DNA from 3 places in the Streptomyces sp. NPDC003379 genome. Region 3 is predicted to be linked to each of the others. Evidence: riboswitches for the same ligand, from Rfam matches in the RefSeq annotation. Region 3 holds a riboswitch; each other region holds the start of a gene.

Region 1 (3,265 bases), on a different contig from region 3:
CCTCGGCACCCCCATCGACGACACCTCGGCGAACGACGTGATGGCGCAGTTCACGTACCTGGAGTACCTGGCGCCGGACCGTGACATCTCGCTGTACATCAACTGCCCCGGCGGCTCGTTCAGCGCGATGACCGCCATCTACGACACGATGCGGTTCGTCAGCTGCGATGTGGAGACGACGTGCCTGGGGCAGGCCGTCTCGGCCGCCGCCGTTCTGCTGGCGGCGGGCACGCCCGGCAAGCGGCAGGCGCTGCCCGGGGCACGGGTGCTGGTCCGTCAGCCCTCGGCCTCCGAGCCGTTCCAGGGCCAGGCCGGCGATGTGGCGATCCAGGCCGACGAGATGCTGCGCACCCGGCGGCTCCTCGAAGAACTCCTCGCACGGCACACGGGACAGAGCTCGGAGCGCGTCTCCGCGGACATCGAGCGGGACAAGATCCTCGACGCCGCGGCCGCGCTGGAGTACGGGCTCGTGGACCGGATCGTCCCGAGCCGCAAGACCTCGCTCGCCGAGCGCGAAGCGCGGTGAGCCGCCGATGCTGCCGCCCGACCTGCCGCCGCTGCCCGCACTGACCCGAGCCGAGGCCGAGCTGATCGACCGTTACCTCGAAGTCGTCGATCTGCTCGGCCGGATCAACCCCGCCCGCGCCGAACACACGTACGGCGGGCTGCGCGCCGCCCAGGCGCTCGTCGGCCGGGCGACGGCCCTGCGGGACGCGCTGACGCTCATGCACCAGCGGGGCGAGAGCGAGGTGCACGCCGCCACGCTCGCCCAGGCGCTGCGCGTACTCGACGGCGAGCGGCGGGCCCGACGGGTCGGCGTACCGCCCCCGCCGGGCCACTGAATGTGGCGTTCCGCTCCTCGCGCCGTCCGGGACCGCCTCGCAGTGGACCAGATGGGCTACCCCAGTTGGGGTATATGCGCGTCCATTCGCGCGCGGCCGCAAGTTGCACAGAGCGCGCACAGAGCGGGCGGAATGACACATTCCAATGCTGGTGGAGCCGTCGTCGGACCCAGGGGCCGCGAGCCCATTTCGGCAGTGTCCACCCGAACGGGTCAGTCGTGAGGAGCCTCACAAAAGACGGTTTCGGCTCGGTTTTCGAACCCTTTTCGGGTCAAGATCCCTTCCGACGACAAGCCCCCGCCACAGCGGCGGGGCGATCCGGGCGGACGCCGAGTCCTGCCGCCACCCGGATGACCGGTCGACATCGGTGCATCGGCAGGAGTGGAGGACCCGAGCAAGACGGGCCCGTCCGGGAAGTCCGGACGACGCCCTTGGGGTGAAGCCGCAGAGCACGACGCGGCCGGGCATCTTCGCCTGCCCGAACCCGACAGGTCATCTTTCACAGGCGGCTGACGAAGGGTTACGCATGACCGCGCTGAATCACGTTCCGTCGCTCCTCAGCAGAACGGGGGCCGCATCGGCTCTCACGCTCGCCGTCGTAGGCGGCACCCTCGTGGCCCCCGGGCTCACGTCGGAGGCCGAGGCAGCGACCCACGGAACGAAGGCGCTCAAGATCGCGGCGTCCAAGAAGGGCTCGCCGTACAGCTATGGAGCGGTGGGACCCAACCGGTTCGACTGCTCGGGCCTGACGCTGTACTCGTTCAAGCGCACGGGCAAGAAGCTGCCCCGCACCGCCGCCGCGCAGTACAACAAGACGCGGCACATCACCAAGTCCCAGCGGACCCGCGGCGACCTCGTGTTCTTCCACTCGGGCCGCAACGTCTACCACGTCGGTATTTACGCGGGTAAGGGCCGTATCTGGCACGCGCCCAAGAGGGGGACCGTAGTGCGCCTGGAGAAGATCTGGACCAACAGCGTCTGGTACGGCCGGGTCCGCTGACCCGCCCGCGGTGTCCGGCCGGACGCGGACCGAGCACCCCCGGGGTGCTTGGTCCGCGCCGGCGCGGATACCCGTACCGAATGTCGGACAACTATTCCTGCACCGCACGCAATGAGACGCCGCTGGAGCGCGCCGACCGCAACTTCGCGGAGCTTCTCCAGGAGTTGAGGGTCACCCAGACCGGCGTCCAGATCCTCTTCGCCTTTCTGCTGAGCCTCGCGTTCACGGCGCGGTTCCCCTCGCTCGACGCCATGCAGCGCGCGACCTATGTGACGACGCTGCTGCTCGCGGTGGCCGCGGCCGCTCTGTTCACGGCGCCGGCCGCGCTGCACAGATCACTGTTCCAACAGCGCGCCAAGCCGCTGATCGTGCGGGTCTCCTCCCGCCTCGCCGCCATCGGTCTGTGCGTACTGGTGCTCGCCCTCTCCGGGGCCGTGCTGCTCGTCGTGGATGTGACGGCCGGGCGTGCCGAGGGCGTGGCCGCGGGCGTCGGGACGTTCGTGGTGTGCGCCGGGCTGTGGGGCGTACTGCCGCGTCTGGTGCGGCGTGCGGGGCTGCGGGACGACGAGACGCCCCCGGCCGAGACGGCCAAGCCTCCCACGCCCTCGCCTCAGAAGACCGTGGTCTTCACGCGCGGAGCGGTTCGAGGAGAAGCACCAGGCCCAGCGCGCCGAGAGCGGTGCCGGTGACGGCCTCGACGGCGCGGGCGGCGCGCAGTCCGCGCAGCCACTTGCCGAGCCGGTCCACCAGGAGCGCCACGACCGGGAACCACAGCAGGGCCAGCGTCACGACGATGGCCGCGAGCAGCAGGGTCCTCGGCATCGCGGGGCTGCCGTCGGGCACGAACTGCGGCAGCACGCTGAGGAACGTGATGGACGCCTTCGGGTTCAGGGCGTTGGTGAGGAACCCCTCGCGCAGGCCGCCGCCCCGTACCACCGGCTCGTCGTCCTCCGTGGCGCGTGCGCGCGCCGCCGACCGCAGCGCGCGCCAGGCGAGGTACAGCACGTAGACGCCGCCGGCGAGTTGCAGCACCTCGAAGAGCGTGGGGACGGCCGCGAGCACCGCCGCGACCCCCGCGACCGCCAGCGCCGTGTGCACCAGGAGCCCGGCGGCGACACCGAGCGCGCAGGCGACTCCGGCCCGCCGGGAGGCGAGGGCGTTGCGTACGACGACGGTGAAGTCGGCGCCCGGCATGGCGACCATGCCCGCGGCGACCCCGGTGAAGGCGACCAGTTGTGCGTCCATGCCGCCCAGCCTGCCGGGCATGGGCCTTCAGCGGGTATGTGCAATATCCTGGGTCTGCCTTAAGCAGACGTTTACCCTCGGCTCTGCTCCGGGCGTGCGCCGCAGGAGGGTGGTTGCCATGTACGACCCGACGCGGCTAGCCGCGCTCGTCGCGGTCTCCGAGGCCGGTTCGATCACC
Region 2 (3,265 bases), on a different contig from region 3:
CGCTCGCTCCCCACGTACGCCTCGACGCGTCCGCTGCGCGCGCTCTCGACGCGCGCGCCCGCGCGGTACTTGCCGGTGAGGAAGCCGGACGCGAGCGCGTAGTAGGGGACGGCCGCGAGGCCGGAGCGGGAGGCGATCTCCTGGAGCGGGCCCTCGTAGGTGTCGCGGGAGACGAGGTTGTAGTGCGGCTGCAGTGCCACGTAGCGCGCGAGGCCCTCGCGGTCGGAGAAGTCGAGCGACTCCTGGAGCCGCTCGGGGGTGATGTTGGAGGCGGCGATCGCGCGCACCTTGCCGGCCCGCACCAGTTCGTCGAGCGCCCCGATGATCTCCTCCACCGGGACCGACGGGTCGTCGAAGTGGGTGTAGTAGAGGTCGATGTAGTCGGTGCCGAGGCGGCGCAGGGACGCGTCGGCGGCGCCCTTGATGGTGCTCGCGGCCAGGCCCTTGTACTCGGGGTGGGAGCCGGCCTTCGTCGCGACGACCACGTCCGAACGGTTGCCGCGCTCGGCCAGCCACTCGCCGATGAGGGTCTCGGACTCGCCGCCCTTGTTGCCTTCCACCCAGGCCGAGTAGGCGTCGGCGGTGTCGATGAAGTTGCCGCCCGCTTCGGTGTAGGCGTCGAGGACGGCGAAGGACGCGGTGCGGTCGGCGGTCCAGCCGAAGACGTTGCCGCCGAGGGAGAGCGGGAAGACTTCGAGGTCGGATGAGCCGAGGGGACGAAGAGGAGTCATACGTTCCTCAACGTCCCTTCCGGAAACCGAATTCCGGCAATCCCCGAACTTCCCCCGAACTCTCTCAGGGATTGAGGCCCTTGCTCTGGAGCCAGCCCAGCGGGTCGACGGTGGCGCCGCCCGGCGTGTGGACCTCCAGGTGAAGGTGCGGCCCGGTGACGTTGCCGGTCGCGCCGACGCGGCCGATGACGTCGCCCGTGCTGACCTTCTGCCCGGCGCTGACGTTGAGCGAGGACTGGTGGCAGTACCAGATCTCGGTGCCGTCCGACAGCTCCAGGACGGTGCGGTAGCCGTACGCGCCCGCCCAGCCGGCCTCCTTGACGGTGCCGGTGTGCACGGCCTTGAGCGGGGTACCCGTCGGAGCGGCGAAGTCCAGACCGGTGTGCTGCCCGGAGGACCACATGGATCCGGAGTCACCGAAGTGCGAGGTCAGGGTGTACGAGGAGGTGGGGATCGCATAGCTCTTCGCGAGCTTGGCGCGGCGCTCGGCCAGGGCCTTGGCCTCGCGGGCCTCCTCCTCCTTCTTCTTCTTGGCGGCGGCCTTGGCGGCCGTCTTGGCGTCGGCCTTCTGCTCGGCCTGCTTCTGCTGGGCGGCGGCCTCTTCGGCGGCCCGCTTCACGGCAGCCTGCTCGGTCGCGGTGCGCACGGCGTCGTCCGCCTGGTCCTGCTGGTTCTCGGCCTGCTGCATGATGCGGGCGCGCAGCGCCTCGCCCGCGTCGGTGGTGCCCTGCTCGGCGTCGGCGGTGCTGACACCGGCGGCGGTGAGCGGAGCGGCCTCGGCGACGGCCTCGGAACCCGTGGGGTCCGCGGAGTCCGACGCGTCGCCGTCGGATATCAGGGAGCCCACGCCGGGCAGGGACCCGGCCTCGGGCAGCGAGTCCGTGACGGCGCCCAGGTCGGGCATCGAGATGGAGACGGGCGGCTTGCCGTCCTGCGCGGTGGCGATGCCGCCCGCGCCGACGGCGGCGATGACGCCGACGCCAAGGACGGTGGAGCTGCGGGCGAGCCCGCCGCCGCCCTTCTTGTGCACACGGTGCCTGCCGCGGACGGGACGGACGGAGTCCTCAGTGGGATTCCATTCCTCCCAGGTCTCCTCGTCGTACCCACCGAATTCGTCGTCGTTCGGTACGTACACCGCTTGGGGGCCAGGCCGGTTGGACGCCACTGGGGCGCACTCCTTTCCTTCCTTCTCGCCTACCGGGTTAGCTGACGGGTTCGGAGCAGGAAGGTCTCCTACGAACATCTGGCACGGATGCACAGATGCCCGATTCACCCCAATTTGGTGGTTCCCCGGCTCCCTTGCGGGATTAGGCGTGTGCGCGCGGAGCCATCTCTAGTGACGGCTGGGACGACCGCGCTGCGTTATCGAACGTTAATAGAAGGGGATGCCGTATTCCAAGCCGTTCCAGTTGATCGTTAACGCTCCCCGTCCGTACTTAATGGGACACGGGCGTCTGAAACGGGGCGAGTTGACCTCTCGTCAGCGCGCTGCCGCCCCCTGTTAGCACTCCGTCAGCTCTGCGTCCGCTCTCCGTCCGCCCTCCGTCCGCTCCCCACCGACGACCTCTGTTGCATTTCAGTCACGCGCGGTGACCACCGCGTCCCCGCCCGCCGGCCGCCGCACCGCGAGCAGCGCCATGTCGTCCGTCGCCGCGCCGCCCGTGTGTCGCCGGACCTCCTGCGTGAGCGTGGCGAGCAGCGCGTGCGGTCCCTCGCGGCCGGGGAAGATCCGCCCGCCGAGCCGGGTCGCGGGGTCGTAGAACTCCCCCGCCGCGTCCCGTGCCTCCGAGAGGCCGTCCGTATAGAAGAGCAGCATCGCGCCGGGCGGGAAGTCCGACTCGTCCGCCCGGTCCGGCCAGACCCCCAGGTCACCCATGCCGAGCGGCAGCGCGGGGTCGCTCCCGGAGAGCACGCACAGCCGACCGTCGCCGCGCAGCAGCAGCGGAGCCGGATGCCCCCGGTTGACCAGCCGTACGACGCCCTCGCCGTGCCGGATCTCCGCGAGGACGGCCGTGGTGAACCCCTCGAAGGCATCGAGCCCGTCACGCCGGGTGCCCTCGCGCGCCAGCGCCCGCTCCAGGCGCTGCGCCACCGCCTCCAGGGTGGCCTCCTGCTCGGCGGCCTCCCGGAAGGCACCGATGACGACGGCGACGGCGGCCACCGCGCCCATGCCCTTCCCGCGTACGTCGCCGACGATGAGCCGCACACCGTGCGGGGTGTCCTGTACGGCGTACAGGTCGCCGCCGATGAACGCGTCGGCCTGCGCCGCCTCGTACCGCGCCGCGATGTCGAGCCCGCCGATCCGGGGGTCCGGCTGCGGCAGCACGGCGCGCTGGGTGGCCTCGGCGATGGAGCGGGCGGTGGCGAGCCGGTCGTTGCCGCGGCAGACGACGCGGTTGATGACGGTCGCGAGGGCGGCGACGGTCACCACGGTGAAAAGTTCGGTGATGGCCTCGACATGGCTGGTGACGGCGTTGCCGTAGTGCAGCACGAGTACGGCGGCGGAGGCCGCGGCGCCCGTCAGGGCGGTGTTG
Region 3 (3,265 bases):
CGCCATCCCGCTCCTCGGAGCCACCAGCGCGAGCGCCGCCGAGACGGCGACCTGGGACAAGCTCGCCGAGTGCGAGAGTGGCGGCGCGTGGAGCGCCAACCCCGGCAATGGTTACTACGGAGGGCTCCAGCTCTCCCAGGAGACCTGGGAGCGGCACGGCGGCCTCGACTACGCGCCGAGCGCGGACCAGGCCTCCAAGTCCCAGCAGATCGCCGTCGCCGAGAAGATCCTCGACGGCCAGGGCCCCGCCGCCTGGCCGAGCTGCGCCCCGATCGCCGGACTCACCAACGGCGGCGCCGCGGCCGACGTGGACCCGGGCGACCCGGTCGTCCCCGACTCGTCCGGTTCGACCGGCTCCGAGAAGTCCCCGGACAAGGGGAAGGGGACGGGCGAGGACGCGAACAAGGACGCGAGCAAGGACGCGAACAAGGACGCGGACAAGTCGGACGGCAAATCCTCCGGCTCCGCCGATCCGTCCGACGACGCGTCAAGCGCCCCCGGCTCCTCCAGCGGTGATGGCGACGGCGACGACGCGAGCGACACGCCCGGCTCGGACGGCGCCTCCCGAGACAAGAATCACGACAAGACGGGCAACAAGGGCAGCACGGGCAACAAGGGCACCGAGGGCGACCAGGGCAAGACGGACGGCAAGACGGACGGCAAGGGCGAGGCGGGCGACCCCGGCAAGTCCGGGCGGAAGGACAGCACTTCCCCCGGGTCCGAGGACCCGGCCACCCCCACCGACGACACCGCCTCCGGCCGCCACCGCGGCGACCGCGCGGACGAGACCGCCTCCGGCGACCGTCCCGGACGGCACGCCTCGCGCGGCGCCGACCGCACGGAGAAGCTCGCCGACGGGACGTACAAGGTCCGCTCCGGGGACAACCTTTCGGCGATCGCGGACGACCTCGACGTCGATGGCGGCTGGCGCGAGCTCTACACCGAGAACAAGAAGACCGTCGGCGGGGACCCGGACCTCATTCTCCCCGGTCAGAGCCTCGATTTGGGCGAAAAGTAAGGGAAGTTGACGAAGCGTCCGGTGGGGACTTCGCGCCGAATGTCCCTATTGGTGCAAGTGAGAGATGGGTCTCAGAAGCCCTGATCGCCTTTGAAATTCCGGCGATCCCCTGTCTACGGTCGTGACCGCTCGCCATTGGTGGGCCCCGCCGGTCGGTACGCCGAATCCTGCCAACGGCCGGACGGGAACAGTCGTCGCTTCGAGCGCCGTAGGCAGGAGCGGGGGACCCAAGGTAAGCGCCGTTGCGAAACGGCTAGGGGTGAAGGCGCCATACGAGTAGCTAGCAGTAGCTACGAGTAGCGCGCCCGGGCAACTTCACTGGCCCGAACCCGACAGCTCACCTCGCAGGCGTCGGTGAGGGGATCAACTCATGCTGTTTTCCAGCAAGGGCAAGCACCGCCGTCCGTCCAAGGCCACCCGTGTCGTCACGCTCGCCGGTGTCACCGGTGTCGCCGTGGCGGCCCCGCTGATGGCCGCCGGTTCGGCCTCCGCCGCCACCGGCGCCGAGTGGGACGCCGTGGCCCAGTGCGAGTCCGGCGGCAACTGGTCGATCAACACCGGCAACGGCTACCAGGGCGGTCTGCAGTTCTCGCCGTCCACCTGGGCCGCGTACGGCGGCACCAAGTACGCGCCGAGCGCCGACAAGGCCTCCAAGGCCCAGCAGATCGAGATCGCCGAGAAGGTCCTCGCCGGTCAGGGCAAGGGTGCCTGGCCGAGCTGTGGCGTCGGTCTCTCGGGCGCCGCGTACAACGGCGGCGGTGGCGGCTCGCAGCAGCAGGCCCCGCAGGAGCAGGCCAAGCCGAAGCCGCAGCCGCAGCAGACGCAGCAGCAGGCCGCCCCGCAGCAGACGCAGCAGGCTCCGAAGCCGCAGCCCGCGCCGCAGACCGAGTCCAAGAAGACCGTCGAGACCCCGACCGGCAAGACGGTCGAGAAGGGCGACGGCGAGTACAAGGTCAAGACCGGCGACACGCTCTCCAAGATCGCCGAGTCGCACGACGTCAAGGGCGGCTGGCAGAAGGTCTACAAGCTCAACGGCGACATCATCGACGACGCCGACTTCATCTACCCGGGCCAGCAGCTCCACCTCAGCTGACCCGCCCGCGGCCGTGCCTCGGCGGACGCACGGCCGCTCTCCCCGTCCCCACGGGCTCCCCGCCCCGGTGCGCGTATCCCCCGTACGCACCGGGGCGGGGCCATGTCCACCCGTGTCCGCCCGCCCTTCGCCCGCCGCCCGCCCTCCGGCCGCTGTTCGCTACCAGCGAGTAGAAAATGGGGGCTTACGCCCTGTTTCCCGGCCGTTTGGGCTTTCCTCCGTCCCAGGGGACGGGCGGTCGGCTGGCCGAAGGCTCCGGGCCGGTTAGGCTCAGGAGGCGCAGGGCCGAAGCGGCCCGGCGTAATCGTGTATACGCGTCACACTCCCAGAAGGAGATGCTCGTGCCGTCCATCGACGTCGTCGTAGCCCGGGAAATCCTGGACTCCCGAGGCAACCCCACGGTCGAGGTCGAGGTCGGCCTCGACGACGGCAGCACCGGTCGTGCCGCCGTCCCGTCCGGTGCCTCCACCGGTGCCTTCGAGGCCATCGAACTCCGCGACGGTGACCCCAACCGTTACCACGGCAAGGGCGTGGAGAAGGCCGTCCTCGCCGTCATCGAGCAGATCGGCCCGGAGCTCGTCGGCTACGACGCCACCGAGCAGCGCCTGATCGACCAGGCCATGTTCGACCTGGACGCCACCGACAACAAGGGCTCGCTCGGCGCCAACGCCATCCTCGGCGTCTCCCTCGCCGTCGCGCACGCCGCCTCCGAGGCCAGCGACCTGCCGCTCTTCCGCTACCTCGGCGGACCCAACGCGCACCTGCTGCCCGTCCCGATGATGAACATCCTGAACGGCGGGTCGCACGCCGACTCGAACGTCGACATCCAGGAGTTCATGATCGCGCCGATCGGCGCCGAGTCGTTCTCCGAGGCGCTGCGCTGGGGCACCGAGGTCTACCACACGCTGAAGAAGGTCCTGAAGAGCAAGGGCCTGGCCACCGGCCTCGGCGACGAGGGCGGCTTCGCCCCGAACCTCGACTCCAACCGCGCCGCCCTCGACCTCATCCTCGAGGCCATCAAGGAGGCCGGTTACATCCCCGGCGAGCAGATCGGCCTCGCGCTCGACGTCGCCGCGTCCGAGTTCTACAAGGACGGCAAGTACCAGTTCGAGGGCAAGGAGCGCTCGGCCGCCGAGATGACCGAGTACTACGAG

What was found. A riboswitch is a leader RNA that binds a small molecule or an ion and turns the genes downstream of it on or off. The one in region 3 is predicted to bind cyclic di-AMP.
Region 1: another riboswitch for cyclic di-AMP. It lies ahead of ACWDVB_RS20655 (C40 family peptidase); the one in region 3 lies ahead of ACWDVB_RS06870 (transglycosylase family protein).
Region 2: another riboswitch for cyclic di-AMP. It lies ahead of ACWDVB_RS21485 (M23 family metallopeptidase); the one in region 3 lies ahead of ACWDVB_RS06870 (transglycosylase family protein).

What each region holds. Positions count from the first base shown of each region.
Region 1 is NZ_JBSFRK010000019.1:114,182-117,446, reverse strand. Features, by position in the region: gene ACWDVB_RS20665 (ATP-dependent Clp protease proteolytic subunit) at 1-526, shown strand, start outside; gene ACWDVB_RS20660 (hypothetical protein) at 534-842, shown strand; cyclic di-AMP (ydaO/yuaA leader) riboswitch at 1,198-1,365, shown strand; gene ACWDVB_RS20655 (C40 family peptidase) at 1,369-1,842, shown strand; gene ACWDVB_RS20650 (DUF6328 family protein) at 1,923-2,531, shown strand; gene ACWDVB_RS20645 (LysE family translocator) at 2,470-3,087, opposite strand; gene ACWDVB_RS20640 (LysR family transcriptional regulator) at 3,206-3,265, shown strand, end outside.
Region 2 is NZ_JBSFRK010000020.1:114,321-117,585, reverse strand. Features, by position in the region: gene ACWDVB_RS21490 (aldo/keto reductase) at 1-731, opposite strand, end outside; gene ACWDVB_RS21485 (M23 family metallopeptidase) at 796-1,896, opposite strand; cyclic di-AMP (ydaO/yuaA leader) riboswitch at 1,908-2,055, opposite strand; gene ACWDVB_RS21480 (PP2C family protein-serine/threonine phosphatase) at 2,308-3,265, opposite strand, start outside.
Region 3 is NZ_JBSFRK010000005.1:152,231-155,495, forward strand. Features, by position in the region: gene ACWDVB_RS06865 (transglycosylase family protein) at 1-1,018, shown strand, start outside; cyclic di-AMP (ydaO/yuaA leader) riboswitch at 1,213-1,384, shown strand; gene ACWDVB_RS06870 (transglycosylase family protein) at 1,389-2,111, shown strand; gene eno (phosphopyruvate hydratase) at 2,453-3,265, shown strand, end outside.